One region of the Pseudomonas sp. TH39(2020) genome, then DNA from elsewhere that is predicted to be linked to it. Evidence: predicted binding sites of a transcription regulator. Region 1 holds the regulator's gene; each other region holds the start of a gene.
What was found. Region 1 encodes sigma-54, which starts transcription at its own class of promoters, with help from an activator protein. Its sites were predicted from a motif close to ANTGGCATNNANNTTGCTNT; they were not measured.
Positions count from the first base shown of each region.

Region 2: a site for sigma-54 is predicted at 2,048-2,067, ahead of flhA (flagellar biosynthesis protein FlhA). Genes of this name have one in related genera too.
Region 3: a site for sigma-54 is predicted at 4,351-4,370, ahead of JFU47_RS26260 (circularly permuted type 2 ATP-grasp protein). Genes of this name have one in related genera too.

Region 1 covers NZ_JAEKFF010000006.1:1,102,210-1,112,082, reverse strand. Annotated here, with positions in the region: gene pmbA (metalloprotease PmbA) at 1-396, shown strand, start outside; partial or broken gene JFU47_RS13125 (FagA protein) at 439-624, shown strand; gene JFU47_RS13120 (HPr family phosphocarrier protein) at 771-1,046, opposite strand; gene rapZ (RNase adapter RapZ) at 1,062-1,919, opposite strand; gene ptsN (PTS IIA-like nitrogen regulatory protein PtsN) at 1,922-2,386, opposite strand; gene hpf (ribosome hibernation-promoting factor, HPF/YfiA family) at 2,399-2,707, opposite strand; gene JFU47_RS13100 (RNA polymerase factor sigma-54) at 2,782-4,275, opposite strand; gene lptB (LPS export ABC transporter ATP-binding protein) at 4,460-5,185, opposite strand; gene lptA (lipopolysaccharide transport periplasmic protein LptA) at 5,185-5,733, opposite strand; gene lptC (LPS export ABC transporter periplasmic protein LptC) at 5,720-6,292, opposite strand; gene JFU47_RS13080 (KdsC family phosphatase) at 6,300-6,824, opposite strand; gene JFU47_RS13075 (KpsF/GutQ family sugar-phosphate isomerase) at 6,824-7,798, opposite strand; gene JFU47_RS13070 (ATP-binding cassette domain-containing protein) at 8,075-8,884, shown strand; gene mlaE (lipid asymmetry maintenance ABC transporter permease subunit MlaE) at 8,884-9,681, shown strand; gene mlaD (outer membrane lipid asymmetry maintenance protein MlaD) at 9,681-9,873, shown strand, end outside.
Region 2 covers NZ_JAEKFF010000007.1:1,071,267-1,081,139, forward strand. Annotated here, with positions in the region: gene fliR (flagellar biosynthetic protein FliR) at 1-707, shown strand, start outside; gene flhB (flagellar biosynthesis protein FlhB) at 711-1,850, shown strand; gene flhA (flagellar biosynthesis protein FlhA) at 2,086-4,215, shown strand; gene flhF (flagellar biosynthesis protein FlhF) at 4,227-5,555, shown strand; gene fleN (flagellar synthesis regulator FleN) at 5,672-6,502, shown strand; gene fliA (RNA polymerase sigma factor FliA) at 6,499-7,239, shown strand; gene JFU47_RS25370 (chemotaxis response regulator CheY) at 7,407-7,778, shown strand; gene JFU47_RS25375 (protein phosphatase CheZ) at 7,809-8,597, shown strand; gene JFU47_RS25380 (chemotaxis protein CheA) at 8,635-9,873, shown strand, end outside.
Region 3 covers NZ_JAEKFF010000007.1:1,263,788-1,273,660, forward strand. Annotated here, with positions in the region: gene JFU47_RS26230 (methyl-accepting chemotaxis protein) at 1-877, opposite strand, end outside; gene JFU47_RS26235 (hypothetical protein) at 1,059-1,589, shown strand; gene JFU47_RS26240 (PLDc N-terminal domain-containing protein) at 1,655-1,846, shown strand; gene speE (polyamine aminopropyltransferase) at 2,113-2,988, shown strand; gene JFU47_RS26250 (hypothetical protein) at 3,152-3,385, shown strand; gene JFU47_RS26255 (ribonuclease E inhibitor RraB) at 3,599-3,940, shown strand; gene JFU47_RS26260 (circularly permuted type 2 ATP-grasp protein) at 4,402-5,811, shown strand; gene JFU47_RS26265 (alpha-E domain-containing protein) at 5,824-6,774, shown strand; gene JFU47_RS26270 (transglutaminase family protein) at 6,771-7,580, shown strand; gene JFU47_RS26275 (c-type cytochrome) at 7,702-8,523, opposite strand; gene JFU47_RS26280 (acetyl-CoA C-acetyltransferase) at 9,120-9,873, shown strand, end outside.

The DNA.
Region 1 (9,873 bases):
GAAAAAGGCGAGTTGGTCTCGTACATTCTTGGCACGTACTCCGGCCGGAAGCTCGGGATGCCGAGCACCGCCAACGCTGGCGGCGTGCACAACCTGTTCGTCACCCATGGCGACGAAGACCAGGCAGCCTTGCTGCGCCGCATGGGCCGCGGCCTGCTGGTGACTGAATTGATGGGCCAGGGCCTGAACATGGTCACTGGCGATTACTCCCGTGGCGCGGCGGGGTACTGGGTCGAGAATGGCGAAATCCAGTTTGCGGTCCAGGAAGTGACCATCGCCGGCAACATGCGTGACATGTTCAAACAGATCGTTGCCGTCGGTAATGACCTGGAACTGCGCAGCAATATTCGTACAGGTTCGGTGCTGATCGAGCGGATGACGGTAGCCGGCAGCTAACACTTAACCGTTACACAAAAAGGCGCGCCACCCATCGTTGGGTGGCGCGCCTTTTGTCTGGACCAGGCCTGGCGGCCGTTGCGCGATCTGGAACGCCTCTCTCTGTGCAAGTGCCGCCTCAAGCGCTGGCAGAGCTACACCTGGCAATTGGCGACCTGCGAGTTGCAGCCCTCGATTCCTCTCATGGAACTGGTGCAAGGATTTTCTGATGACCAAGACTCGTATTGAGCGCGACAATGATCACGACGAGCTTGCAAGTTTTGGGTTGCTGATCGGGTTTTGCTTGATGATGGTGATGGATACGGCGTTGGCCTAGAGGACTGCGCGGACTATGTGGCCGCTGGCGAAGCCTGCTGCTACAAAGGGCTGCGGTGTTACTCGCCTTCGCCGAAGTAGTCATTGATCAAATTCACCAATGCCTGCAGCGCCTCATCAGCCTGTTCACCTTCGGTGCTCAGGTGGATTTTGGTGCCCTTGCCCGCAGCGAGCATCATCATTGCCATGATGCTTTTTCCGTCGACCGTGGATTCCGGCGTGCGTCCTACTCTGATCGTGCAATCCTTGAACTCACCGGCGACGCCAACGAATTTTGCAGAAGCGCGGGCATGCAGGCCCAGCTTGTTGATGATTTCAATTTCCAGAGCAGGCATCGCGGTGTGAATCCTTTAGCTGAGGTCGCGGTGGCGAACCTGGACGTTCTTCAGGGCTTTTTGCAGGGCCTGGCCCAGACGTTCGGTCAGGTAGACGGAGCGGTGATGGCCGCCGGTGCAGCCAATGGCAATGGTGACATAAGCGCGGTTGCTGGCGGCAAAACGGGGTAGCCACTTGAACAAGTAGGTAGAGATGTCCTGGAACATCTCTTCGACGTCCGGCTGTGCCGCCAGGTACTCGGCAACCGGTTGGTCGAGCCCGGATTGATCGCGCAACTCTGGCTTCCAGTAAGGGTTCGGCAGGCAGCGCACATCGAACACCAGATCAGCGTCCACCGGCATTCCACGCTTGAAGCCGAAAGACTCCACCAGGAACGCCGTGCCGGGTTCCGGCTGGTTCAGCAGGCGCAGCTTGATGGTATCTCGCAGCTGATACAGGTTCAGATTGGTGGTGTTTACTTTGAGATCGGCGAGATCGGCAATCGGCCCGAGCAGGGCGGTCTCATCGTTGATGGCCTCGGCCAGCGAGCGATTGGTATTGCTCAGCGGGTGACGACGGCGGGTTTCCGAGAAACGTTTGAGCAAGGTTTCTTCGTCGGCGTCCAGATAAAGCACATCACACTGGATATGCCGGCTGCGCACTTCTTCCAGCAGTTCGGGAAACCGCGACAAGTGACTCGGCAAGTTACGCGCATCAATCGATACGGCAACCAGCGGTTGCGCCAGCTCGGTGTGAATTAACGCGCGTTCGGCCAGTTCCGGCAGCAGACCGGCGGGCAGGTTGTCGATGCAGTAGTAGCCGTTGTCCTCGAGAACATCGAGTGCGGTACTTTTACCTGAGCCGGAGCGGCCACTGACGATGATCAAGCGCATGGTTAATGACCGTTTTGCTCGTCCAGGACAACCTGATACAAGGCTTCATTGCTCGGGGCGCTGCGCAGTTTTTCGCGCACTTCCTTGCGGTCGAGCATGCTGGCGATCTGGCGCAGTAACTCCAGGTGCGCATCGGTAGCGGCTTCCGGGACCAGCAAAACGAACAGCAGGTCAACCGGGGCGCCGTCGATGGCGTCGAAATCAATGGGTGCATCAAGGTGCATCAGGGCGCTGATGGGCGAGGTGCAGCCCTTCAGGCGGCAGTGGGGAATGGCGATGCCGTTGCCAAAACCGGTTGAGCCGAGTTTTTCACGGGCAATCAGAGCCTCGAAGACATCTTGCATCTCCAGATCCGGCACTTCTTTGTGGATAAGGTTGGCAATTTGCTCGAGGGCTTTCTTTTTACTGCCGCCCGGCACGTTCACGAGGGAACGGCCGGGGGTCAGGATGCTTTCAAGTCGGATCATGGGTTGGGAGTGTTAACGACCGGTCGCGCCCTGGAGGAGGCTTTGGGTCTTTTCCTTATGCTTTTTGAGTTGTTTATCCAGCTTGTCGGTCAGTGCGTCGATCGCCGCGTACATATCGGTATGCTCCGCGTTTGCGACCACTTCATTGCCGGGAATATGCAGCGTGGCTTCGATTTTCTGCTTGAGCTTTTCGACCGTCATCGTGACCTGCACGTTGGTGATCTTGTCGAAATGCCTCTCTAATCGTTCGAGTTTTTCGCCGATGTAGGTGCGAAGAGGTTCGGTCACTTCCAGTTGGTGTCCACTGATGTTGACTTGCATACAGCTTCTCCTTCGTTGCCAGTGCATAAAGCGGCAGGCAGAAATGCCTGCCACTGGAACGCTGTGGCGTGGCTCTACATCAACCGCTTGCGTTCGCTCGAAGGCGCGATCCCTAGAGATTCGCGGTACTTGGCGACGGTGCGGCGAGCCACCTGAATGCCTTGTGCCTCCAGTAAACCAGCGATCTTGCTGTCACTCAACGGCTTTTTCTGATTTTCCGCGGCAACCAGTTTTTTGATGATCGCGCGGATCGCCGTGGACGAGCATTCACCGCCCTCAGAGGTGCTGACGTGGCTGGAGAAAAAGTATTTCAGTTCATATATGCCCCGTGGGGTATGCATGAATTTCTGCGTGGTCACCCGTGAAATCGTCGACTCGTGCATGCCCACCGCTTCGGCGATGTCATGCAGGACCAGCGGTTTCATGGCTTCGTCGCCGTATTCAAGAAAGCCGCGCTGATGCTCGACGATCTGAGTGGCTACTTTCATCAGGGTTTCGTTGCGGCTTTGCAGGCTCTTGATGAACCAGCGGGCCTCTTGCAACTGATTGCGCATGAAGGTGTTATCGGCGCTGGTGTCGGCGCGGCGCACGAAACCGGCGTATTGAGCGTTGACCCGCAGTCGTGGCACGGATTCCTGGTTCAGCTCCACCAGCCAGCGCTCGTTGTCCTTGCGTACGATCACGTCGGGAACGACGTATTCGGCTTCGCTGGACTCGATTTGCGAGCCTGGGCGCGGGTTGAGGCTCTGCACCAGTTCAATTACTTGGCGCAGTTCATCTTCCTTGAGCTTCATGCGACGCATCAGCTGGCTGTAATCGCGGCTGCCGAGCAGGTCGATGTAATCGGTGACCAGGCGTTTGGCCTCGACCAGCCAAGGCGTCTTGGCGGGCAACTGGCGCAATTGCAGCAGCAGGCATTCGCCCAGGTTGCGGGCGCCGATGCCAGCGGGTTCGAATTGCTGGATGCGGTGCAGGACGGCTTCGATTTCGTCCAGTTCGATGTCCAGTTCCGGGTCGAAGGCTTCGAGAATCTCCTCGAGGGTTTCGTCCAGGTAGCCCTGATTGTTGATGCAGTCGATCAGGGTCACGGCGATCAGGCGATCGGTGTCGGACATAGGGGCCAGGTTCAGTTGCCACAGCAGGTGGCTTTGCAGGCTTTCGCCGGCCGATGTCCGGGTGGTGAAGTCCCACTCGTCGTCATCGTTGCTCGGCAGGCTGCTGGCGCTGGTCTGGTAGACGTCTTCCCACGCGGTATCGACGGGCAGTTCGTTGGGGATGCGCTCGTTCCAGTCGCCTTCCTCGAGGTTATCAACCGTCGGGGCGGTTTCCTGGTAGGAGGGTTCCTGAATGTCGGCGTTAGGTTGCTGTTCGGCTTTGTCGGCCAAGGGGTCGGCGTTATCGAAGTCGTCGCCTTCTTCCTGGCGTTCGAGCATCGGATTGGACTCCAGGGCCTCCTGGATTTCCTGTTGCAGGTCCAGGGTCGACAATTGGAGCAGGCGGATGGCCTGTTGCAGCTGCGGTGTCATCGTCAGCTGCTGGCCCATTCTCAAGACTAGCGATGGTTTCATGGCAGGGGCTTAACACCTTATTCGCCGGCGCACATGCGCCATCCACTACAGGGCGCCGGAGCGCCAAACATAAGCAAATTATATGCCCGAAACTGCAGCGTTTGCCTAGAGCGCTGTAACAATAAAAAAATGTTGATTTTTTATCGAGACAAGCGCCCGAGCAACCAGCCAGACACCTCAGTGCTTACAGGCGGAACTCATGGCCCAGATACACTTCCTTGACCAGGTCGTTGGCCAGGATGGTGGCAGAGTCACCTTCGGCGATCAGCTGGCCATCGTTGACGATGTAGGCGGTTTCGCAGATATCCAGGGTTTCACGGACGTTGTGGTCAGTGATCAGCACACCAATGCCCTTGGCCTTGAGGTGATAGATGATCTGCTTGATGTCGCCCACCGAAATCGGGTCCACGCCGGCGAACGGTTCGTCGAGCAGGATGAACTTCGGGTTGGTAGCCAGTGCCCGGGCGATTTCCACACGGCGGCGTTCGCCACCGGACAGGCTCATCCCGAGGTTGTCGCGGATGTGGCTGATGTGGAATTCCTGCAGCAGGCTTTCCAGCTCTTTGCGACGACCGGCCTTGTCGAGTTCCTTGCGGGTCTCGAGGATCGCCATGATGTTGTCGGCTACCGAGAGTTTGCGGAAGATCGATGCTTCTTGCGGAAGATAGCCGATGCCGGCCTTCGCACGACCGTGCATAGGCTGGTGGCTGACATCCAGGTCGTCAATCAGTACGCGGCCCTGATCGGCCTGCACCAGGCCGACAATCATGTAAAAGCAGGTGGTCTTGCCGGCGCCGTTGGGACCCAGCAGGCCGACGATCTGACCGCTGTCGATCGACAGGCTGACGTCACGCACGACCTGGCGGCTCTTGTAGCTCTTGGCCAGATGCTGAGCTTTCAGAGTTGCCATTACTGGGCCTTTTGCTCGTCGGTTTTCTTCTTCGGCTGGATCACCATGTCGATGCGCGGACGCGACTCGGTGACCTTGTTGCCCGTGGCGCGACCGGCGCTCGCAAGCTTCTTGACCGTGTCGTAGACGATTTTCTCGCCTTGGGTGACGTTGTTGTCCTTGTCGACAACTTTTGCCTTATCGATCAGCACGACGCGGTTTTGCGCTGCGTGGTACTGGATGGTCACGCCCCAGCCCTGAACGGGTTTGGTGTCACCTGCAGTTTGCAGTTGCTCGAAATAGGCGAGGTTGCCCACCGAAGTCACCACGTCGATGTCGCCGGTCGGCGTGCGGGTGATGGTCACGGTGTTGCCTTTAACGATCATCGAGCCCTGAGTGATGATCACGTCACCTTTATAGGTGGCAACGCCATTCTTGTCGTCCAGCTGGGCATCGTCGGCCTGAATGCGGATAGGCTGCGATTGATCGGTCGGCAGTGCCCAGGCGCTCACGCTTCCCAGTGCTGCGCTCAGACCGAGCAAAATAGGGAGGGTTTTAACGAGCCTCATACTGTCCTCTTACGTTCGATAGCAGGTGTATCCTGCTTTCTTTCAAATACGCTTTCATTCCCTTGCCAGTCGACACACCACCAGCGCCGTCGATTCTAACGGGTTGCTCGGTCTGCGCATATTGCTGCTGCGGGAACACTGTCATGCGGGTGGAGGTAATCAGGGTCTTGCGGTTTTTCTCGTCGAAGCGCGTGATGCGCACCGAGTCAATCAGTTCGACCTGAGTGCCGTCGGGATTCACTTCGCCGTGCTCGCTCTGGACGTGCCACGGAAACTCGGTGCCGCGGAACATGTTCAGGTCGGGATTGGTCAACAGCGTCACTTCGGTGGCTTTCAGGTGTTCAACCTTGTCGGACGTCATTTCGTATTGCAGTTTGCCGTCCGGCAGGTATTGCACGCTGTGGGCGTTGATCGCGTAATAGTCGATCGCGGTTTCATCGATCTTTGCCACCGGCTGATCGAGGAAGCGTTCCGGGCTGATGTTCCAGTAGCCGACCGCCGCGAATATCGCTGCGATGCAACCGAACACCAGGAATTTGCGAATCTTTTTGCTCAGCATAGTTGGCTCACAGGTACGCGGCGTTTGCCGCATCAAGGCGGCCCTGCGCGCGCAGGATCAATTCGCAGAATTCGCGAGCGGCACCCTCGCCACCGCGGGCCTGGGTGATGCCGTGGGCGTGTTCACGGACGAAACTGGCAGCGTTTGCCACCGCCATGCCCAGGCCGACGCGGCGAATCACCGGCAGGTCCGGCAGGTCGTCGCCGAGATAGGCGACTTGCTCATAGCTTAGGTTGAGTTGGGCAAGAAGTTCGTCGAGCACCACCAGTTTGTCTTCGCGGCCCTGGTACACGTGTGGAATACCGAGGTTCTTCGCTCGTCGCTCGACCACCGGGGTCTTGCGGCCGCTGATGATAGCGGTCTGCACACCGGATGCCATCAACATCTTGATGCCTTGGCCGTCGAGGGTGTTGAACGTCTTGAATTCGCTGCCGTCTTCGAGGAAGTACAGGCGTCCGTCGGTCAGTACGCCATCGACGTCAAAAACCGCCAGTTTGATGTTCTTGCCGCGTTGCAGCAGGTCGGTGCTCATCACATTACTCCTGCGCGCAGCAGATCGGACAAGTTGAAGGCGCCGATCGGACGGTCCTCCTTGTCCACCACTACCAGCGCGTTGATTCGATGGTCTTCCATGATTTTCAGGGCCTCGGCCGCGAGCATGTCGGCCCGGGCGGTCTTGCCGTGGACGGTCATGACCTCGTCGATGGTCGTATGGTGGATGTCGATGGTCCGGTCAAGGGTGCGGCGCAAGTCGCCGTCGGTGAAGATCCCGGCCAGTTTGCCATCGGCCTCCACAATCGCGGTCATGCCCAGGCCCTTGCGGGTCATTTCCATCAAGGCGTCCTTGAGTAGCGTGCCACGTTGCACTTGGGGCAGTTCTGCACCGGCGTGCATGACGGTTTCCACTTTCAGCAGCAGGCGTCGGCCAAGCGCACCGCCGGGGTGGGAAAAGGCGAAATCTTCAGCGGTAAAACCGCGGGCTTCCAGCAGCGCAACGGCCAGGGCGTCGCCCATGACCAGCGCGGCAGTGGTCGACGAGGTCGGTGCCAGGTTGAGTGGGCAGGCTTCGTGCTCGACGTGCACGTTGAGGTTGACCTCGGCAGCTTTCGCCAGCGGTGAATCAGGGTTGCCGGTCATGCTGATCAATTGAATGCCCAGGCGCTTGATTAGCGGCAGCAGGGTGACGATTTCATTGGTTGAGCCGGAGTTCGACAGCGCCAGGATGATGTCGTCGCGGGTGATCATGCCCATATCGCCGTGGCTGGCTTCGGCCGGGTGCACGAAAAAGGCTGTGGTGCCGGTGCTGGCCAGGGTGGCGGCGATCTTGTTGCCGATGTGCCCCGATTTGCCCATGCCGACCACGACCACGCGCCCTTTGCTGGCCAGAATCATCTCGCAAGCGCGTACGAAATCTGCGTCGATACGGGGCAACAAGCCTTGTACGGCTTCCAGTTCGAGGCGGATGGTGCGTTGTGCTGATTGAATCAGGTCGCTGGATTGGCTCATGTCAGAAATCGTATAGCCTGATGAAAAGGCGGCGATTATAACGGTAATGATCGAAACCCTCACGCAAGTTCGTCGCGCTTTGTCATTACCTGTTACCGAATACCCCTAAATAGAAGCTTTTACCTCGTCATGTTCCTCAACATGGCCCGGCTTGGGCCTTGGGCGCTTGGCCTTTGCAGTGATATAGTTCGCCGCCAGTTCGGCCTGCCCGGGATGTATGTGCTTTCGCCAGAAAGTCAGGCGTCCGAATGAGAGGCTGCATCGCAAGGAGTTTAGATGAGTGCCGATAAAGCCTACGCGGTCGAGCTGAAGGGACTGACCTTCAAGCGCGGAACGCGCAGCATTTTCAATAACGTCGATATACGTATCCCGCGCGGCAAGGTCACCGGCATCATGGGGCCTTCCGGGTGTGGCAAGACTACGCTGTTGCGGCTGATGGGCGCACAGTTGCGGCCCACCAAAGGCGAAGTCTGGGTCAATGGACAGAACCTGCCAAAACTGTCGCGCAGTGATCTGTTCGATGCGCGAAAGCATATGGGCGTGCTGTTTCAGAGTGGTGCACTGTTCACCGATCTCGATGTGTTCGAGAACGTGGCCTTTCCGCTACGCGTTCATACCGAACTGCCGGAAGAAATGATCCGGGACATTGTCCTGCTCAAATTGCAGGCCGTGGGATTGCGTGGCGCCATCGACCTGATGCCTGACGAGTTGTCCGGCGGCATGAAACGTCGTGTTGCTCTGGCCCGGGCGATTGCCCTGGATCCGCAGATCCTCATGTATGACGAGCCCTTTGTCGGCCAGGATCCCATCGCCATGGGCGTACTGGTGCGCCTGATCCGCCTGCTCAACGATGCGCTGGGCATCACCAGTATCGTGGTCTCCCACGACCTGGCCGAGACCGCGAGCATCGCCGATTACATTTATGTCGTCGGCGAAGGCCAGGTGTTGGGGCAGGGCACTCCCGAGGAGCTGATGAACTCGCAGGAGCCACGCATCCGTCAATTCATGACAGGCGAGCCTGACGGTCCGGTCGCCTATCACTTTCCAGCGACGGATTACCGCGCAGATCTTCTGGGGCAGCGTTGATGCGCAAGATTTCACTAATAGAACGGGTTCGCCGGTTCGGCCACGCTGGCATCGACGTGCTGGGGGTGTTCGGCCGTTCGGCGATATTTCTGTTTCATGCCTTGCTTGGCCGTGGCGGCATTGGCGGCGGTTTTGGCTTGCTGATCAAGCAACTGCATTCGGTGGGCGTAATGTCCCTGGTGATCATCGTGGTCTCCGGGGTATTCATCGGCATGGTGCTGGCGCTGCAGGGCTTTAACATTCTGTCCAGCTACGGTTCGGAGCAGGCGGTCGGCCAGATGGTTGCGCTGACGCTGCTGCGTGAATTGGGGCCCGTGGTCACGGCGTTGTTGTTCGCCGGGCGCGCCGGTTCGGCATTGACTGCCGAAATCGGCAACATGAAGTCCACCGAGCAGTTGTCCAGTCTGGAAATGATTGGTGTCGACCCGCTCAAGTACATCATTGCCCCGCGCCTGTGGGCCGGCTTCATTTCCCTGCCGGTGCTGGCGATGATCTTCAGCGTGGTAGGTATCTGGGGTGGTTCATGGGTGGCTGTCGACTGGCTGGGTGTCTATGAAGGTTCCTACTGGTCCAATATGCAGAACAGCGTGACGTTCACTGATGATGTGCTCAACGGCATCATCAAAAGCATCGTTTTCGCCTTTGTCGTGACCTGGATCGCCGTATTCCAAGGCTATGACTGCGAGCCCACTTCCGAGGGGATCAGTCGTGCCACTACCAAGACCGTGGTGTATGCCTCATTGGCTGTACTCGGCCTGGACTTTATTCTGACCGCCTTGATGTTTGGAGATTTCTGATGCAAAACCGCACCCTGGAAATCGGTGTCGGCCTTTTCTTGCTGGCTGGCATCCTGGCTTTGCTGTTGCTGGCGTTGCGGGTGAGTGGCCTGTCCCCGAGCGCAACCACCGACACTTATAAACTTTATGCGTATTTCGACAATATCGCCGGTTTGACGGTCAGAGCTAAAGTGACCATGGCCGGTGTGACCA
Region 2 (9,873 bases), on a different contig from region 1:
GTGCCTTGCTGATGGTCATGCCGGTTTTCGGGACGACTCTGGTGCCCAAGCGAGTGCGCCTTTATTTTGCCCTCGCGATCACGGTAGTGATTGCCCCCGGGTTGCCGCCGATGCCGCCGGTCAATGCGCTGGACTTGAGCGGGCTGCTGCTGATCGCCGAGCAGATCCTCGTCGGTGCAGTGCTGGGTTTCTCCTTGCAGCTGTTCTTCCAGGCCTTTGTGGTCGCGGGGCAGATCGTCTCCATTCAGATGGGCATGGGTTTCGCTTCGATGGTCGACCCTACCAACGGCGTCTCGGTGGCGGTGATCGGGCAGTTCTTCACCATGCTGGTGACGCTGTTGTTCCTGTCCATGAACGGCCATCTGGTGGTGTTCGAAATCCTCACCGAAAGCTTCACTACGCTGCCGGTCGGTAGCGGGTTTTTGGTCAATCAGTACTGGGAGCTGGCCGGCAAACTCGGTTGGGTCCTCGGGGCCGCGCTGTTGCTGGTGTTGCCGGCGATCACTGCGTTGCTGGTGGTCAACATCGCCTTTGGCATCATGACCCGGGCGGCGCCACAGCTGAACATCTTCTCCATCGGCTTCCCGCTGACCTTGGTGCTCGGGCTGTTCATTGTCTGGGTCGGGCTGGCGGACATTATCAATCAGTATCAACCGCTGGCCTCCGAGGCCTTGCAGTTGTTACGCGAACTGGCACGGGCGCGCTGAGTCATGGCTGAGAGCGAAAGCGGTCAGGACAAAACAGAAGACCCCACGGAGAAGCGCAAGAAGGACTCTCGCGAGAAAGGCGAGATCGCGCGTTCAAAAGAGCTCAACACGCTGGCGATCATGCTGGCGGGTTCCGGTGCGCTGCTGATTTTCGGCGGGGCGCTGGCGCAAGACTTGATGGAATTGATGCGGCAGAATTTCTCCCTGTCCCGTGAAGTCATTCTCGATCAGCGCTCCATGAGCACTTACCTGTTGAGTTCAGGGCTGACAGCCTTGCTGGCGATTCAGCCGATCATGATCACCCTGGTGCTGGCCGCGTTGATCGGGCCAATCTCCCTGGGTGGATGGCTATTCGCAGCGGGTTCCCTGGCACCGAAGTTCAGTCGGATGAACCCTGCCGCCGGCCTCAAGCGGATGTTTTCGTTCAAGGCGGTGGCGGAGCTGCTTAAGGCGTTTGCGAAGTTTTTGATCATCCTGGCGGTGGCCCTGCAGGTGTTATCGTCAGACATCGATGACCTGATACGCATCGCCCACGAACCTTTGGAGCTGGCCGTCATTCACTGCCTGCAGGTAGTGGGCTGGAGTACGTTATGGATGTCCTGTGGGCTAATCATCATCGCCGCGGTGGACGTGCCGGTGCAGCTCTGGGAGAGCCACAAGAAACTGCTGATGACCAAGCAGGAAATACGCGACGAGCATAAGGATCAGGAGGGGCGCCCGGAGGTCAAACAGCGGATTCGCCAGCTGCAGCGCGACATGTCCCAGCGCCGGATGATGGCGGCAATCCCCGACGCCGATGTGGTGATCACCAACCCGACTCACTACGCCGTAGCGCTCAAGTACGATCCGGACAAGGGTGGGGCGCCGATGCTGATCGCCAAGGGCAGCGACTTCCTGGCCTTGAAAATCCGTGAAATCGCTGTGGCCAACGAAGTGCTGCTGCTTGAGTCGCCAGCACTGGCGCGTTCGATCTACTACTCCACCGAACTTGATCAGGAAATCCCTGGCGGGCTCTACCTTGCCGTCGCCCAGGTGCTCGCTTACGTCTACCAGATCCGCCAGCACCGCGCCGGCAAGGGTAAACGCCCGGATCCGCTCAAGGACGACCTGCCGATTCCGCCCGACCTGCGGCGCGATTCCTGAGAGAGACGCGTGTAGCAGCTGTCGAGCCTGCGAGGCTGCGTCCGGCTGCGCAGCAGTCGTAAACCTTTGCGAGAACTTCGTTCTCGGACGCAGTCTCGCAGGCTCGACAGCTGCTACAAAGCTCAATACACCCCTCTATTCCCCGCCTCGGCAAAAGTTGGAAGGCTTCTTGCAGTAGCCGCTCTGCGCCTGCTTCAGGCGTCAAAAAGTTTGCTTTAAGGGACGGGGAAAACCGGTGGATCGCTCTCAGTTATTCAACAGTGCTCGCACAAACGTTGCCGACTTAAGTCGAGGCAATCTGGGTGTGCCGTTGTTGCTGCTGGTCATGCTGGCGATGATGATGTTGCCGGTTCCGCCGTTCCTGCTGGACGTGTTCTTCACGTTCAACATTGCCTTGTCGATCGTCGTGCTGCTGGTGTGCGTCTACGCCTTGCGGCCGCTGGACTTTGCGGTGTTCCCGACCATTCTGCTGGTGGCGACCCTGTTGCGACTCGCGCTGAACGTGGCCTCCACGCGCGTGGTGATGCTCCACGGTCAGGATGGCCATGCCGCTGCCGGTAAGGTGATCCAGGCCTTCGGCGAGGTGGTGATCGGCGGTAACTACGTGGTCGGTATCGTCGTCTTCGCGATTTTGATGATCATCAACTTCGTTGTAGTGACAAAGGGTGCCGGACGGATTTCCGAGGTGAGCGCGCGTTTCACCCTCGATGCGATGCCCGGTAAACAAATGGCGATCGACGCCGACTTGAACGCCGGCCTGATCGACCAGAACCAGGCCAAGCTGCGCCGGATGGAAGTCGCCCAGGAAGCCGAGTTCTACGGTTCCATGGACGGTGCCAGCAAGTTCGTTCGCGGTGACGCCATTGCCGGTCTGCTGATTCTCTTCATCAACCTGATCGGCGGCATGGCGGTGGGTATCTTCCAGCACGGCATGACCTTCGGCGACGCCGGCCGGGTTTACGCGCTGTTGACCATCGGTGACGGTTTGGTGGCGCAATTGCCATCACTGCTTTTATCTACAGCTGCAGCGATCATGGTGACCCGTGCTTCCGGTTCGGAAGACATGGGCAAGCAGATCAATCGCCAGATGTTCGCCTCGCCCAAAGCGTTGGCCGTGGCGGCGGGTTTGATGGCAGTGATGGGCCTGGTGCCCGGCATGCCGCATTTCTCCTTTCTCAGCATGGCAGCCCTGGCAGCTGGCGGCGCGTACCTGTTCTGGAAGAAGCAGAACGTGGTCAAGGTTCAGGCCTTGCAAGAGGTCAAGCGTCAGCAGGAGCTGTTGCCATCGCCGGCTCGCGCTCAGGAAACCAAAGAGCTTGGCTGGGACGACGTCACTCCGATCGACATGATCGGCCTGGAAGTCGGCTACCGGCTGATTCCGCTGGTGGACCGCAATCAGGGTGGTCAGTTGCTGGCGCGGATCAAGGGCGTGCGCAAGAAGCTGTCCCAGGATCTGGGCTTCCTGATGCCGACCGTGCACATCCGTGACAACCTCGACCTGGCGCCCAGTGCCTATCGCCTGACCCTGATGGGGGTGATCCTGGCCGAAGCGGAGATTTACCCGGATCGCGAACTGGCGATCAACCCGGGGCAGGTCTACGGCACGCTCAACGGCATTACCGCCAAAGATCCGGCTTTCGGTCTGGAGGCGGTCTGGATCGAAATCAGCCAGCGTGCCCAGGCTCAATCCCTCGGTTACACCGTGGTCGATGCCAGTACGGTAGTGGCAACCCACTTGAACCAGATTTTGTACAAGCACTCGAGCGAGTTGATCGGCCACGAAGAAGTGCAGCAACTCATGCAATTGCTGGCCAAAAGCTCGCCAAAACTGGCCGAAGAGCTGGTGCCTGGCGTGGTCTCCCTGTCGCAGCTGCTCAAAGTATTGCAGGCGTTGCTGGCCGAACAGGTGCCAGTACGGGACATTCGCAGCATTGCCGAAGCCATCGCAAACAATGCCAGCAAGAGTCAAGATACTGCCGCGCTGGTGGCCGCGGTGCGCGTCGGCGTATCCCGCGCAATCGTCCAAAGCATTGTAGGGACTGACTCCGAGCTACCAGTAATCACTCTGGAGCCAAGGTTGGAACAAATATTGCTCAATAGTCTTCAGAAGGCAGGACAAGGCTCGGAAGAGGGCGTTTTGCTGGAGCCAAGCATGGCTGAGAAACTGCAACGCTCGTTGATCGATGCGGCGCAGCGTCAGGAAATGCAAGGTCAACCGGTGATTCTGCTGGTAGCCGGTCCGGTTCGCGCGATGCTGTCGCGATTCGGCCGATTGGCAGTCCCGGGTTTGCATGTGTTGGCTTACCAGGAAATTCCTGACAACAAGCAAGTGACCATCGTTGCGACAGTAGGGCCCAACGGCTGAGGTAGTGGTTTATGCAAGTTAAGCGTTTTTTCGCCGCCGATATGCGTCAGGCCATGAAACTGGTTCGTGATGAGCTGGGCGCTGATGCCGCCATCATTGGCAACCGCCGGATCGCCGGTGGTGTCGAGCTGACGGCTGCCCTGGATTACAAGTTGTCGGCGCTGGCTCCGCGCGTTCCGAACATGGAACTCGAAGACGAGCTGCGCAAGACCCAATCGCGGATCGTCACCGCCCAGGCCGAACTGAGCCTGCGCAGCGATGGCGAGAGCGATAAGTCCACCAATCGCCAATTGTTCGCCGGCCTGCCACTGACTGCCGCCGAGCCGCTGATCGAGCCGACCTACACCGAACCCCGTCGTCCTGCACCGGCCGCGGCACCTGCCACCGGTGGCGTCGACCCACGGGCGTTCGACTCGATGCGTTTCGAGCTCAACAGCCTGCGCGAACTGATGGAAGTGCAACTCGGCTCCCTGGCCTGGAATCAGCTGCAAGGCAGCCGCCCGGCCCAGGCCAATCTTTGGCGTCGCCTGCAACGCATCGGTCTGTCCGGCCCGTTGTCGCGCGATTTGCTGGCGCTGATTACCGATATTGAAGAACCTCGTCAGGCCTGGCGCATGTTGCTGGCGCACCTGGCGCGAATGATCGCCACACCGGAAGTCGAGCCTCTGGAAGAGGGTGGCGTGATTGCCATGGTCGGCCCCGCCGGCATGGGCAAGACCACCACCCTGGCCAAACTCGCGGCCCGTTACGTGCTCAAGTACGGCGCGCAAAATATCGCGCTGGTCAGCATGGACAGCTACCGTATTGGTGCTCAGGAACAACTCAAGACGTTGGGCCGGATCCTCAATGTGTCGGTGACGCATGTCGATCCGGGCCAGTCGCTGGTGCAGGCGCTGGAGCCTTTGTTGCGCAAACGCGTGGTGCTGATCGATACCGCGGGCCTTCAGGCCAGCGATCCGGCACTGCGCATGCAGCTAGAAAGCCTGGCCGGTCGTGGCATCAAATCGAAAAATTACCTGGTTTTGGCAACCACCAGCCAGAAACAGGTTCTAACGGCCGCTTATCACAGTTACAAACGCTGCGGGCTCGCTGGCTGCATCCTGACTAAACTGGATGAAACGGCAAGTCTGGGCGAGGTGTTGAGCCTGGCCATCAGTCATGAGTTGCCGGTGGCCTACCTGACCGATGGCCCGCGGATTCCGGATGATTTGCATCTACCGCGTCGTCATCAGTTGGTCAGTCGCGCCGTAAGCGTGCAAATGCAAGAAGAACCCAGCGAAGAAGCCATGGCTGATATGTTCGCTGATATTTACCACAGCCCGACCAAGCAGGTCGGCTGAGGTATTAATGAACAGTTTTTGTACCTACATCGATGGTCTGCCATGCATTGTTCAGTTAATGAACGCGCAGCCAGTAATGTGGCCTCCGTCTAAGTAAGACAAGGTAAAGAAAATTCATGGGCAGCATGCATCCCGTACAGGTGATCGCGGTGACCGGCGGCAAAGGTGGCGTCGGGAAAACTAACGTGTCAGTGAACTTGTCCCTGGCTCTAGCTGAGCTCGGCCGGCGCGTCATGCTGTTGGACGCCGATCTGGGGCTGGCGAACGTCGACGTTCTGTTGGGGCTGACACCCAAACGTACTTTGGCCGACGTGATCGAAGGCCGCTGCGAGCTGCGCGACGTTCTGTTGCAAGGCCCTGGCGGCATTCGCATCGTCCCGGCCGCGTCCGGCACACAGAGCATGGTTCATTTGAGCCCGGCTCAACACGCCGGCCTGATCCAGGCGTTCAGCGATATCGGCGACAACCTCGACGTGCTGGTGATCGACACCGCGGCGGGCATTGGTGAATCGGTCGTCAGTTTCGTCCGCGCAGCGCAAGAAGTCTTGCTGGTGGTCTGCGACGAGCCGACTTCGATCACCGATGCCTACGCACTGATCAAACTGCTGAACCGCGATTACGGCATGAACCGCTTCCGCGTCCTGGCCAACATGGCCCAGAGTCCGCAGGAAGGGCGCAACCTGTTCGCCAAGTTGACCAAGGTCACGGATCGCTTCCTTGACGTCGCCTTACAATACGTCGGCGCGGTGCCTTACGACGAAAGCGTGCGCAAGGCTGTGCAGAAGCAGCGCGCCGTTTACGAAGCCTTCCCGCGTTCCAAGTGCTCACTGGCGTTCAAGGCGATTGCACAGAAGGTCGATACCTGGCCGCTACCTGCCAACCCGCGTGGGCACCTGGAGTTTTTCGTCGAGCGCCTCGTGCAACAAACGGCAGGACCGGTGCTATGACAGCCAGTGGCTACAACCTCTACAAGAAGTCGGCACGTGACGCGCAGTACGAGCTGATCGAGCGTTACGCGCCACTGGTTAAACGCATTGCTTACCACTTGCTGGCGCGTCTGCCGGCCAGTGTCCAGGTTGAAGACCTGATCCAGGCCGGGATGATCGGCCTGCTTGAAGTGTCGACCAAATACGACGCCAGCAAAGGCGCGAGTTTCGAGACGTACGCGGGCATACGAATCCGTGGCGCGATGCTCGATGAAGTACGCAAGGGGGACTGGGCGCCACGTTCGGTCCACCGCAATACCCGGATGGTCAGCGACGCCATTCGCTCGATTGAAGCTAAAACCGGCCGTGACGCTAAAGATCACGAGGTTGCGGCCGAACTCCAATTGAGTCTCGACGATTATTACGGGATTTTGAACGACACCCTGGGCAGCCGCTTATTCAGTTTCGACGATCTGTTGCAGGACGGCGAACACGAAGGGCTGCACGAGGGTGGCGCCAGTGCTCATCTCGAGCCGTCACGCGATCTGGAAGATGGACGCTTCCAGGCGGCGCTGGCGGACGCGATTGCCAATTTGCCGGAGCGTGAGCGACTGGTGTTGGCGCTGTACTACGACGAAGAGTTGAATCTCAAGGAAATCGGTGAGGTCCTGGGGGTTAGCGAATCTCGGGTCAGCCAGTTACACAGCCAGTGCGCGGCCCGTTTGCGGGGGCGTTTGGGGGAGTGGCGAGCGCGCTGAAGGCAGTGTGGGGACACTGCGAACGCGGCTGGTGGGGTGTTGAACCGTACCGGTCCCGATCTGTTGTGCTCCAGACAGTCATTGAGTGCTTTGCCGGATTGATTGAAATGGCGCGTCCAGGTGCTGGGCGCGTTTAAGACTGCTTGGAGGTCGAATTGGACAAGAACATGAAAATCCTCATCGTTGATGACTTCTCAACGATGCGGCGGATCATTAAAAACCTGTTGCGTGACCTTGGGTTCACCAACACGGTCGAGGCTGACGATGGCACTACTGCCATTCCGGTTCTCAACAGCGGCAGCATCGACTTTCTGGTAACAGACTGGAACATGCCTGGCATGACCGGTATCGATCTGCTGCGCCACGTGCGTGCCGATGAAAAGCTCAAGCACCTGCCGGTGCTGATGGTGACCGCTGAAGCCAAGCGCGAGCAGATCATCGAGGCAGCCCAGGCCGGAGTTAACGGCTATGTGGTCAAGCCCTTCACGGCCCAGGCGTTAAAAGAAAAAATCGAGAAGATTTTCGAACGCATCGGTTGATGTGCGAAGCCACTGCGCCACGGGGGAGCTATGGAGCATAACGAGTCTTCACAGGGCGATTTCGAATCGACTCTGAAAAAACACGCGGTCGAACTGGTCGAAAGCCTTGAAAAAGGCAGGTTCGGCGACGCTGTGCAACTGATCCATGAGCTCAATCAGACCCGTGACCGTGGCCTGTATCAGGAAGTGGGCAAGCTCACTCGCGAGCTGCATAGCGCGATCGTCAATTTCCAGATTGACCCGAACATGCCGCAAGCCGAGGAAGTGTCACAGATCACGGACGCCACCGAGCGTCTGGGCTATGTGGTCAAGCTGACCGAGGCTGCTGCCAACCGCACCATGGACCTGGTGGAAAACGCCACGCCGCTGGTCAATGGCCTGAGCAACGAAGCCCAGGCCTTGAGCACCGATTGGGGACGGTTCATGCGTCGCGAAGTCGGGGCTGAAGAGTTCCGCGAGCTGGCCCGGCGAGTCGACGGTTTCCTGACACGCAGCAGCGAAGACAATCGCGTTGTGTCGAGCAACCTCAACGACATTCTGCTCGCTCAGGATTACCAGGACCTCACCGGTCAGGTGATCAAGCGTGTGACCCAATTGGTCACCGAAGTTGAAAGCAACCTGCTCAAGCTCGTGCTTATGGCCAGTCAGGTGGACCGCTTTGCGGGCATCGAACATGACCGTGAAGCGATGCTTGCAGAAAAAGATCCGCAAAAACATCTCTCTCAGGGTGAAGGTCCGCAGATTCATGCCGATAAAAGAGAAGACGTTGTGTCCGGTCAGGACGATGTGGACGATTTGCTATCCAGTCTTGGATTTTAGGTTTTTAGGTTTTTAGACCTTTAGGAGCACCCCCTTAATGAGCTTCGGCGCCGATGAAGAGATCCTTCAGGATTTCCTGGTTGAGGCCGGCGAGATTCTAGAGCAACTGTCCGAACAGCTGGTCGAGCTTGAAAGCCGACCCGATGATGCGGACTTGCTCAATGCAATTTTTCGCGGTTTTCACACTGTAAAAGGAGGCGCCGGCTTCCTCCAGCTCAACGAGCTGGTGGAGTGCTGTCACATCGCCGAGAACGTGTTCGACATCCTGCGCAAGGGTGAACGTCGCGTCGACTCGGAACTGATGGACGTGGTTCTCGAAGCGCTGGATGCGGTGAACGGCATGTTCACCGAAGTCCGCGAGCGCAGCCCGATCACGGCTGCCACGCCTGAATTGCTTGCGGCACTGGCCCGTCTGGCCGAGCCGCAAACTGAAGACGCCGCACCGGTCGCCGAGGTGGTGGAAGAACCTGCCGCCGAGAGCGAATCGGGTGACATCACCGATAACGAATTCGAACAACTGCTGGACTCACTGAACGCCGTCAAGGCTCAGGCAGAAGCCCCGGCAGCTGTGCCAGCGCCGAGCAGCAATGCAGCGGCCAGCGACGAAATTACCGATGCCGAGTTCGAGTCGTTGCTCGATCAGCTGCACGGTAAAGGCCAGTTCGCCGTTGATGCGGTAGCCCCGGCGCCAGTGGCGCCGGCTGCCCCGAAAGCGGCAGGCGACAGCTCCGATATCACCGACGACGAGTTCGAAGCTTTGCTCGATCAGTTGCACGGCAAGGGTAACTTTGCTGTCGACGCGCTGGAATCGGCCATTGCTGCGGCTCCGGCCCCGGCTGCGCCAACCGCTAAGGCGGCTGGCAGCGACCTGATCTCCGATCACGAGTTTGAATCGCTGCTCGACGAATTGCACGGCAAGGGCAAGTTCACTGAAGTGGGCACCGCGTCCGGCGCCAGCGCATCGGTTGTGGCGCCAGCGGCCAAGGCTGTTGCACCGAAACCCGTTGCCAAAGCGCCCGAGCCTAAAGCCGAAGCGCCGAAGCCTGCCGCTGCTGCTGCCCCGGCTCCGGCTCGTGCCCCGTCCGCGCCGCCACCGGAAAAACCGGCCAGCGAAGCCGAGACCACCGTGCGGGTCGATACCGCGCGTCTCGACGAAATCATGAACATGGTCGGCGAGTTGGTACTGGTGCGTAACCGCTTGGTCCGTCTGGGCCTCAACAGCGGCGACGAAGCCATGTCCAAGGCCGTGTCGAACCTCGACGTGGTCACGGCCGAC
Region 3 (9,873 bases), on a different contig from region 1:
TGACCACTTCCTGCCCGCTGCCGGCCAGGGTGTCGGCGGTTTGCGAGAGGTCGCGGGTGGCGCCGGCGTGCTGGGCAATGTGATAGACCGTGGCGGTCATTTCGTTGATCGCCGTGGCGGCCTGATCGGTTTCGCTTTGCTGGCCGAGCATGCCGTGACGTACCTCGTTCATGCTCGACGCCAGCCGCGCCGCGCCGACATCCAGTTGCCGGGCGGTGCTGGCGACGGTGTTGACCACCCGCTGGTAACCGGCCTGCATGGCGTTGAAGGCATTGGCCATCTGCCCGACTTCGTCAGTGCAAGCCAGCGGCACACGGGCGGACAGGTCACCGGTTTTCTCGACGTGGAGCATCACGTCCTTCAGCGTATTGAGCTGGCTGAGCAGGAAGCGGATCAACAATTGCGAAGCGCCGAGCATCGCCAGCATCAGGATCGCGACCGCGACGGCATAGTTGGGAAAACGCTCGCCAAATACCTGGGTCAGGCTCGGGCCATGGGCAATCACCGCGACCTGGTTGCCATCCGTACGCGTAAACACTTCGGCGCCCATCAACGGGTTGTTGCCGAACAGCGGCATGGCATTGATGCCGACCCAGCCGTTGGTATCGGCCAGTTCCAGAACTGGCTGCCCATTCAGCAACGGTGCCTGCCCGCGACTGAACGTCAGCACGTTTTCGGCTTTGGGGAGCGGTTGCCCGGCAGGCCAGGCGTTGAGCAGTCGCGCCTGGGCCTGTGCCGAGGCCTGATAAGCATGGCTGCGGGCCTGTTGTTCGAGCTGCACGGCGTACAACACCAACAACAAGGTCGTGACAAAGGCGACGGCGTTGACCGCCCAGAATTTGTATTTCAGCGAGATATTGCTAAGCCAGGCACCCATCATGGAGGTCTTCTCTGATAGCGGAAACAGTTTCGGCAAGGTGCCATTATTGTGCCGCTACTCAGGGGGCTGGATCTTGATGTGGGTCAACAATCCCGGCCATGCTCGCGCACAGGAATTGCAGGGCGTAATGCGCTATCCTTCGCGCCTTCAAAATTCCCTCGCTACAGGATTCCGCCCCATGAAAGCCGCACTCGTCGAACTCATCAGCAAAATCAGCTCCGGGTGCATGAGCGATGACGAAATCCTGAAAGTCGCCGACGAAGCGGCCCAGGCCTACGCCGATCCCGAGGCTTTTCTGACGGCCAATCCGGATATCAACTACGACGAAACGTTCCCGATTCCGCTGGGCGAGTGGGTCGTCGTCGGCAGTCTTCCGGAGACCGTATTGTTCCAGGCAGACACCTATGTGGACCTGTTCGCCCAGATCGTTTCCTCGTTCGGTCCCGGGGTTGATTTCAATATCAAGCCCAAGCAACTGGCCAAGACTGAAGCCCTGACCGCGCTCAATCGCATTCAGGTGCAGATGGGCAGCATGAACAAGGAAAACGGCGGTTACACGCTGATGAACTTCAGTCAGTTGCTCGACGACGAACTGCAAGTGGTGCTGGTCTACGGCAACGACGTGCCGCGCGTACTCGAGTTGTGCGCCAAAGTCGGCATCGCTGCCGCACCCTCGCTGGAAGCCCTCAAAATCGCCGTCCACGTTTAAAAAAACGGAACCCTCGCAAGGCCCGGCTATCCTAAGAGTGCACACCACTCTTAGGGAGCGACACCATGGGTTCCACGTTCAACGGTCTGATTGGCCTGATTATTCTTGCCCTGGACATCTGGGCAATCATCAACGTGCTCAAAAGTGGTGCCGACACAGGGATGAAAATCATCTGGGTGCTGCTGATCCTGCTGCTGCCGGTACTGGGCCTGATCATCTGGGCCATCGCCGGGCCACGAGGCAACGTCCGAATCTGAATACGCACCCAAAGCCGACACCTTTCCCCTGTGGGAGCGAGCCTGCTCGCGATGCAGACGCCTCGGTTTCCCTGTAAACCGCGTTATCGTTTATCGCGAGCAGGCTCGCTCCCACACTGTTCTATGCCTACCCGACAGACGAAGGTTCGACCTGTCATGTTCAGCAACGTAGAATTCGCGCCTTTCCCGGGGCAATCGAGCTGATCGATTGGCCATCATGGGCGGGTAACCGTCCGTTGCCACCCGCATTCATCGGAGCACTTCCCATGAGCGACACCCCGACCAGCGAGTATCTGGAAACCCTCTACGAAGGCTACGGCCAGCGTTTTCGCATGGAAAAACTGCTGCACGAAGTGCGCACCGAACACCAGCACCTGGTGATTTTCGAAAACCCGCGCATGGGCCGCGTCATGGCGCTGGACGGCGTGATCCAGACCACCGAAGCCGACGAATTCATCTACCACGAGATGTTGACCCACGTGCCGATCCTGGCGCATGGCACCGCCAAGCGTGTGCTGATCATCGGTGGCGGCGACGGCGGCATGCTGCGTGAAGTGGCCAAGCACCGCAGCATCGAGCACATCACCATGGTCGAGATCGACGGCACCGTGGTCGACATGTGCAAGGAATTCCTGCCGAACCACTCCAAGGGTGCGTTCGCTGATCCACGCCTGGACCTGGTGATCGACGACGGCATGCGTTTCGTCGCCACCACCACCGAAAAATTCGACGTGATCATTTCCGATTCCACCGACCCGATCGGCCCGGGCGAAGTGCTGTTCTCGGAAAACTTCTACCAGGCCTGCCGTCGCTGCCTGAACGAAGGCGGCATCCTGGTGACCCAGAACGGCACGCCGTTCATGCAAATCGAAGAAGTCAAAACCACCGCCGGGCGCCTGCGCAGCCTGTTCCCGGACTGGCACTTCTATCAGGCAGCTGTGCCGACCTACATCGGCGGCGCCATGACCTTCGCCTGGGGCGCGACCAATACCGCCTATCGCAAATTGTCCCGCGAAACCTTGCAGCAGCGCTTCGCCGGCAGCGGCATCATCACCCGCTACTACAACCCGGAAATCCACATCGGCGCGTTCGCCATGCCGCAATACGTCCTGCAGGCTGTGAACAAGCCTAGCAACGACTGATATCGAGCAAGCCAGAAAGGGCCCTCTCAGGTTGTGTGAAAACACACCGCAGATGGCCCTTTTTTCATGCTTCACTTATAGAAAGTCCGGTTGAACGATTGGCCGGGGAAGAATGTCGAGATACATGTAAACCCATCCATGGGTTTTATCGAGGAGGCACCTGATGCAAAAGTGGAAAGTCACTTTCGTTGATGATCACGGTGAGCAAGTTGACGAGGTGTTCGAGAGCGAGGAGTGCCCGAACAACGAGCAAGCCGCGAAACTTATTCGCGCCCGGCGTCTGCCTGTGGCTGCCGAACTGGACCTCAACGATCTGGAAGGGCGCGCCGATGATCCGACTGTCAAAAGTCTGAAAACCCAGAACAGCATTGAAATCCTCAGCATCACGCCAATCTGAACATCTCCTGTCACATTCCTAACCAGGCCTTGGCAGCGGCTCTATCTTGAGGCTACTCTGCAATCGAGATCAGCGAACGGATCGCTAAGGTCTGGTCTTGTCAGCTACATGCTTGCTTCCCACCGGCAACGTTGTTGCCGCATCGCTCGCCCCATTCGGTTGCGAGTGCCGGGAATACGGAAAGTCTATCCATCGGTCTGAGGGGGACGTTTCATGAGCACAGCCTATCAAGAAGACATCAGCACCAGCGTCTTGCGCCGCATGAAAGAAGGCGGCTTCGACTTTTCACGATTCCATCCCATCGAGTTCTACGCCATTTTTCCGGACGAGGAGCGGGCGCGCAGGGCGGCAGGGCATTACTGCGGTGAATCCTTGAATGCACAAATCAGCGTGCGCGACGACGGCGCGTGGTACCTGGAACTGAGCAAAGTGATGTACGCCACTTATGACGGCATCGGCGATTTTGAGCAGGATTTCGAGGCGGTGGTCGAGCCTTTGGGCGGCATCATCGAAGGATGGGGCGTCAAGCAGGAGGTACGAGGGCGACTCGCATAACTTATGAACAGTGACAACACTCAGCAACGGCTGACCTTCGGGTTGGCCGTTTTCGTTTGTGGGGGTAGAAAAGATCAAGAGATCGCAGCCTCGTTTCACTCGACAGCTCCTACAGGTGAAACGAGGCTGCGATCTCTTGATCGTGTTTTTGATTCATAACGTTTCAAAAATGCAAAAAAAAGCCGCCTAAACCGGCGGCTAAAGGGAAGTTCGTCAAGATTTTCAGAGAATGCGCGGATTATCCGCATCCACTCCCGGGCAGTGAAATCAACTCTGGCTATGCTGCTGATAGGCGACAACATTGCTTCGCAATGAAGCGGGGGCGATCAGGTGGGGGCATTTACCGCACAGGATTGGTGCGGTGCGTGCAGTGCGATTATCCAACTGATTGATATAAAAGCGTTTATGCCGATGGCACGGGCTTTGCGAAGCCCAGATGTCCGGGTGACAAGGAGTACGGCATGATCCGCACCTATTTTGATGAGATGTACGATGCCGGCGGCCAGGTCCGCCCGCATTATCGGGAGTTTGCCCGTTGGCTGGCCGAAACGCCTGACGAGCTTTTGGCACAACGGCGACGCGAGGCCGATCTGTTATTTCATCGCGCCGGGATTACATTCACGCTCTATGGTGATGAGCAAGGGACAGAGCGCCTGATTCCCTTCGACACCATCCCCCGCAGCATCCCCGCCAGTGAATGGCGAGTGGTCGAGCGCGGCTGCATTCAGCGGGTAAAGGCGTTGAACATGTTCCTCGCCGACCTCTATCACGAGCAGCGCATTATCAAGGCCGGCATCATCCCGGCCGAGCAGGTGCTGGCCAACGAGCAATACCAGTTGGCGATGCAAGGGCTGGATCTGCACCGCGATATCTATTCCCACATCTCCGGTGTCGATCTGGTGCGCGATGGCGACGGCACGTACTACGTGCTTGAAGACAACCTTCGTACACCGAGCGGCGTCAGCTACATGCTCGAAGACCGCAAGATGATGATGCGGTTGTTCCCCGAGTTGTTCGCGGCCCAGCGCATTGCCCCTATCGACCACTATCCGAACCTGTTGCTCGACACCCTGAAAAGCTCCAGCCCGATCGATAACCCGAGCGTGGTGGTACTGACGCCGGGTCGTTTCAACAGCGCGTTCTTTGAACATGCGTTTCTGGCGCGGGAAATGGGCGTTGAACTGGTAGAAGGCGCGGACCTGTTCGTGCGGGATGACAAGGTGTTCATGCGCACCACGGACGGGCCGAAAGCCGTCGACGTGATCTACCGTCGCCTCGACGATGCATTCCTCGATCCGCTGGCGTTCAACCCGGACTCGATGCTCGGCGTTCCAGGGCTGCTGTCGTCGTACCGCTCCGGCAATGTCGTGCTGGCGAATGCCATCGGTACCGGAGTCGCGGACGACAAGTCGGTGTATCCATTCGTCACGGACATGATCCGTTTCTACCTGGATGAAGAGCCGATTCTGAAGAATGTGCCGACGTGGCAGTGTCGTAATTCCTCCGAATTGTCCCACGTACTGGCCAATCTTCCGGAACTGGTGGTCAAGGAAACCCAGGGCTCCGGCGGTTACGGAATGCTGGTGGGGCCGGCGGCGACGGCGGCGGAAATCGAGTCTTTCCGCGCGCGGATCAAAGCCAAGCCCCATGCGTACATCGCGCAACCGACGTTGTCCCTGTCGACCTGTCCGACCTTTGTCGAAAACGGCATCGCTCCACGCCACATCGACCTGCGTCCGTTTGTATTGTCTGGCCGCGAAACCCGGGTTGTGCCCGGCGGTTTGACCCGTGTTGCCCTGCGCGAAGGCTCTCTGGTGGTGAATTCATCCCAGGGCGGTGGAACCAAGGACACCTGGGTGGTCGAGGATTGAAGGAAGCCTGCCATGTTAAGTAGAACTGCCTCGGATTTGTATTGGATGTCGCGTTACCTGGAGCGGGCGGAAAACCTCGCGCGGATGCTCGACATCAGTTATTCGCTGTCGCTGATGCCACAGGATGGCCGTGGTGACGGTCTGCACGAACTCGCCATGCCGTTGCTGATCACCGGCACCCTGGACGATTACCTGGAGCGCCACGGCGAATTGCACGCCGAACGGCTGCTGCATTTCTTCGCCCTGGACGCGGCCAACCCGGCAAGCATCTACAGCTGCCTCGGCGCCGCGCGGGCCAGTGCCCATGCAGTGCGTGGGCGAATCACCGCCGACATGTGGGAAAACATCAATGCCACTTGGCTGGAAATCCGCGGGATTGCCGATCAGGGCTTGAGTCGCTACGGCATGAGCCGATTCTGCGAGTGGATCAAGGAACGTTCCCACCTGTTTCGCGGCGCGTCCTACGGCACGATCATGCGTAACGATGCGTTCCGCTTCATTCGTCTGGGGACGTTTATCGAAAGGGCCGACAACACGTTGCGCCTGCTCGACGCCCGCTACGAAATGGCTGGCGATCAGGCCGAGGCGGTCAGTGATGGCACCGCTCATGCGTATTACCAGTGGAGTGCTTTGCTGCGGGCGTTGTCCTCGTTCGAGGCCTACACCGAGATCTACCGCGATGCGCCCGGCGCCCGGCATGTGGCCGAGTTGCTGTTGCTGCGCGCTGACGTTCCGCGTTCATTGCGTGCCTGTACCGAAGAAATCGACCAGATCCTTGCCCAGTTGCCGGGGGCCAACGGTCGTCCCGCGCAACGCCTGGCAGCGGAAATGGACGCACGCCTGCGCTACACCGGCATCACCGAAATTCTCGACGAAGGCCTGCACGCCTGGCTGACCGAGTTCATCCCGCTGGTGCGCCAGTTGGGTAACGCCATACACAGTTCCTACCTGGAGGCTGCATGAGACTTTCCATTAGCCACGAGACCACCTATCACTACGAAGATCAGGTGCGGGCGAGCATCCAGTACCTGCGACTGACACCCCACGACAGCGAGCGCCAGCACGTGCTCAGCTGGCAGCTCGACTTGCCGCGCCCGGTGCGCGCGCAACTCGATCCGTTCGGCAACATCCTGCACGTGCTGACCCTGGACGAGCCACACGAGGCGATCATCATCGGCGCCCGAGGCCAGGTGGACATCGACGAATTACGCGAGGCGGAACATGAAAGCCAGTCGGCGCTGCCGTTCCTGCGTTTCACGCGCCTGACCGAAGCCGACGAAGCCCTGCGTGCGTTCGCCGAGAAAGAATGCAAGCAGCGCCGGGATCGCACGGCGCTGATCGACTTGATGCATGGCCTGAACCAGCACATGACCTACACGCCGGGCTCCACCGAAGTGGACACCAGCGCCGCCCAGGCCTTCGCCGGGCGTTCGGGCGTTTGTCAGGACCACACCCACGCGTTTCTCGCCTGCGCTCGCAGCCTGGGCATTCCGTCGCGTTATGTGTCGGGCTATTTGTACAGCGAAAACAGCGAACACCTGGCCAGTCACGCCTGGGCGGAAGCCTGGCTCGATGACGCCTGGTACAGCTTCGACGTGACCAATGAATTGGCGCGGCCTGAGCGTCATCTGAAACTGGCGGTGGGCCTGGATTACCTGGATGCCTGCCCGGTGCGTGGCATGCGGCGTGGTGGTGGTTGCGAGCAGATGCATGCGAAGGTGTTTGTTTCGCCGACGCCGATGCCGATTATCTCCGTCCAACAGCAATAATCCGGAACACCACAAATCCCCTGTGGGAGCGAGCCTGCTCGCGATAGCGGTGTGTCAGTCGCAGCAGTTCTGACTGAACAGGCGCCATCGCGAGCAGGCTCGCTCCCACAGGGGGGTAGTGTCAGGGTTTAACTTTGCGCCCCGCCATATGCTTCAAATACCCCACCAACCTCTCCAGATCCCCGTCCGGCAGCACCGTCGCCGAAAACCCGGGCATCTTCGCCTGAGGCCACTGGCGCAAGCTCTGCGGATCACGAATGTAGCGTTTGAGGAAATCCGCGCCGAAGTACTCGGTCGGGTTAAACGGAATATTCAGGTCCGGCCCAAACTGCGCATCCCCGGCGCCGTTCAATCGATGACACGCCAGGCAATTTTTCTGAAACAGCGCAAAGCCCTTGTTCACCGGATCGTCAGCCTTCAACGCCGGATCAGGCAGCAGGGTAGGGAAGCGCTCGGCCACTGGTGCCATGCGCTTGATGCTCGCCACTTGAAAGGGCCATTGCTCGGGGCTGATGTCGCTCGCCTGTGGATCGGTCCAGACCAGATAGAACGGCCCGGCGCCGGGTTTGCCTTCCGACAGCGGTGGCCACGGCTTGTCGGGTTCTTCAATCGCCAACCATGCGCGCGCACCCTGGGTGTTGAGCAACGGCGCGGCTGACAGTTCTGCGGCAAAACCATCCAGGGCTACTGCCTGTAAATGGTCTTCAGGCTTGATGCCCGTCAACAACGCAGCCAACGGAACAGCGCGATAGCTCATGTCCCGTTTGTAGGAAACGTCGTTGCTGATCGTGAGGGTCTGAACCTGAGGATGCTTGAGCAACTCCTCGGTTTGCCAGGTGCGACTGCTCGCGCCCAGCTCGAGGTTCAGCTGTGCGGCAGACAGAGGCGTGCTGAGCAGCAAGGCCCCGAAAAGAATGAGCGTTTTCAAATGATCGCCGTCCATGTCGTGGTAGTGCCGCAAAGGGTGGCACACCCACGCTGGCCCGGGTAGCGAGCCAGTCACATTTTTAGAGGGCGATAAACCCTGGCGCCGTATTTTTTATTGACCGACTAGCCGATCACCTTGGTCAGGTTCGGCAAAATCAACAACAGCGTAGTGGCGAAAAGAATGAGCCCGGCTTGACGTACTTTCGATTGTTTGAACATGGCTTGACCGCCTTTATTGTTATTTCCTGATGCCTGCCTGCATTTCTCCATGACGGCAGAGCGTTGCACTTCCTGTTTGACGAGCGCCTCGGCAAAACCCGACGACAACTTCGTACAAGTTCACCTTAGAGCCCGCGTCACGCTTGGTTTAGATCCATTTCGTATGGACTTCACATAAATTGCTCTTAAAAAGGCATGAGGCCTATTGCCAGCTTCTTGGGCGCCCGTTTGCTAGACAGCTTGGTGTCGCGAAACGGTTAATCCGGTGGTTGCCTACCGTCCGTCTGAGCGTGACCGTCAACGTCAGTGAGCGCTGCGGTCATTGAATCCACGGCCGCCGGGCCTAAGAGTGGAGACTCTGCATTTACACCCCCGCCCAGGTTCGAGGACGTCATGACCCAAGCTTTGATTTTCGACGCGTTACGCACGCCCCGCGGCAAAGGCAAGGCAAATGGCGCCTTGCACAGCGTCAAACCGGTGAACCTGGTCGCCGGGCTGCTCACGGCGCTGCAACAGCGCACGTCTCTCGATACCAGTCAGGTCGACGATGTGGTACTGGGCTGCGTGACGCCCATCGGCGACCAGGGTTCCGACATCGCCAAAACCGCGACCCAAGTGGCGGATTGGGACGTCAGCGTGGCGGGTTTGCAGATCAACCGCTTCTGCGCCTCGGGGTTGGAGGCGGTGAACCTCGGCGCGATGAAGGTGCGTTCCGGCTTCGAAGACCTGGTGGTGGTCGGCGGCGTCGAGTCTATGTCTCGCGTGCCGATGGGCAGCGATGGCGGCGCCTGGGCACATGACCCGGAAACCAGTTTTCACAGCCATTTTGCCCCTCAAGGCGTGGGCGCTGACCTGATCGCCACGATCGAAGGCTTTAGCCGTCAGGACGTCGATGCCTATGCGCTGCACTCTCAGCAAAAGGCAGCGCGGGCAAGGACTGACGGTTCGTTCAACAAATCGCTGGTGCCGGTGCAGGACCAGAACGGCATCATCCTGCTCGATCACGATGAATTCATCCGCGCCGGATCGACCATGGAAGGCTTGGGCAAGCTCAAGCCGAGCTTCGAGATGATCGGGCAAATGGGCTTCGATGCCACCGCGCTTCGGGTCTACAGCCATGTCGAGCGGATCAACCATGTGCACTCGG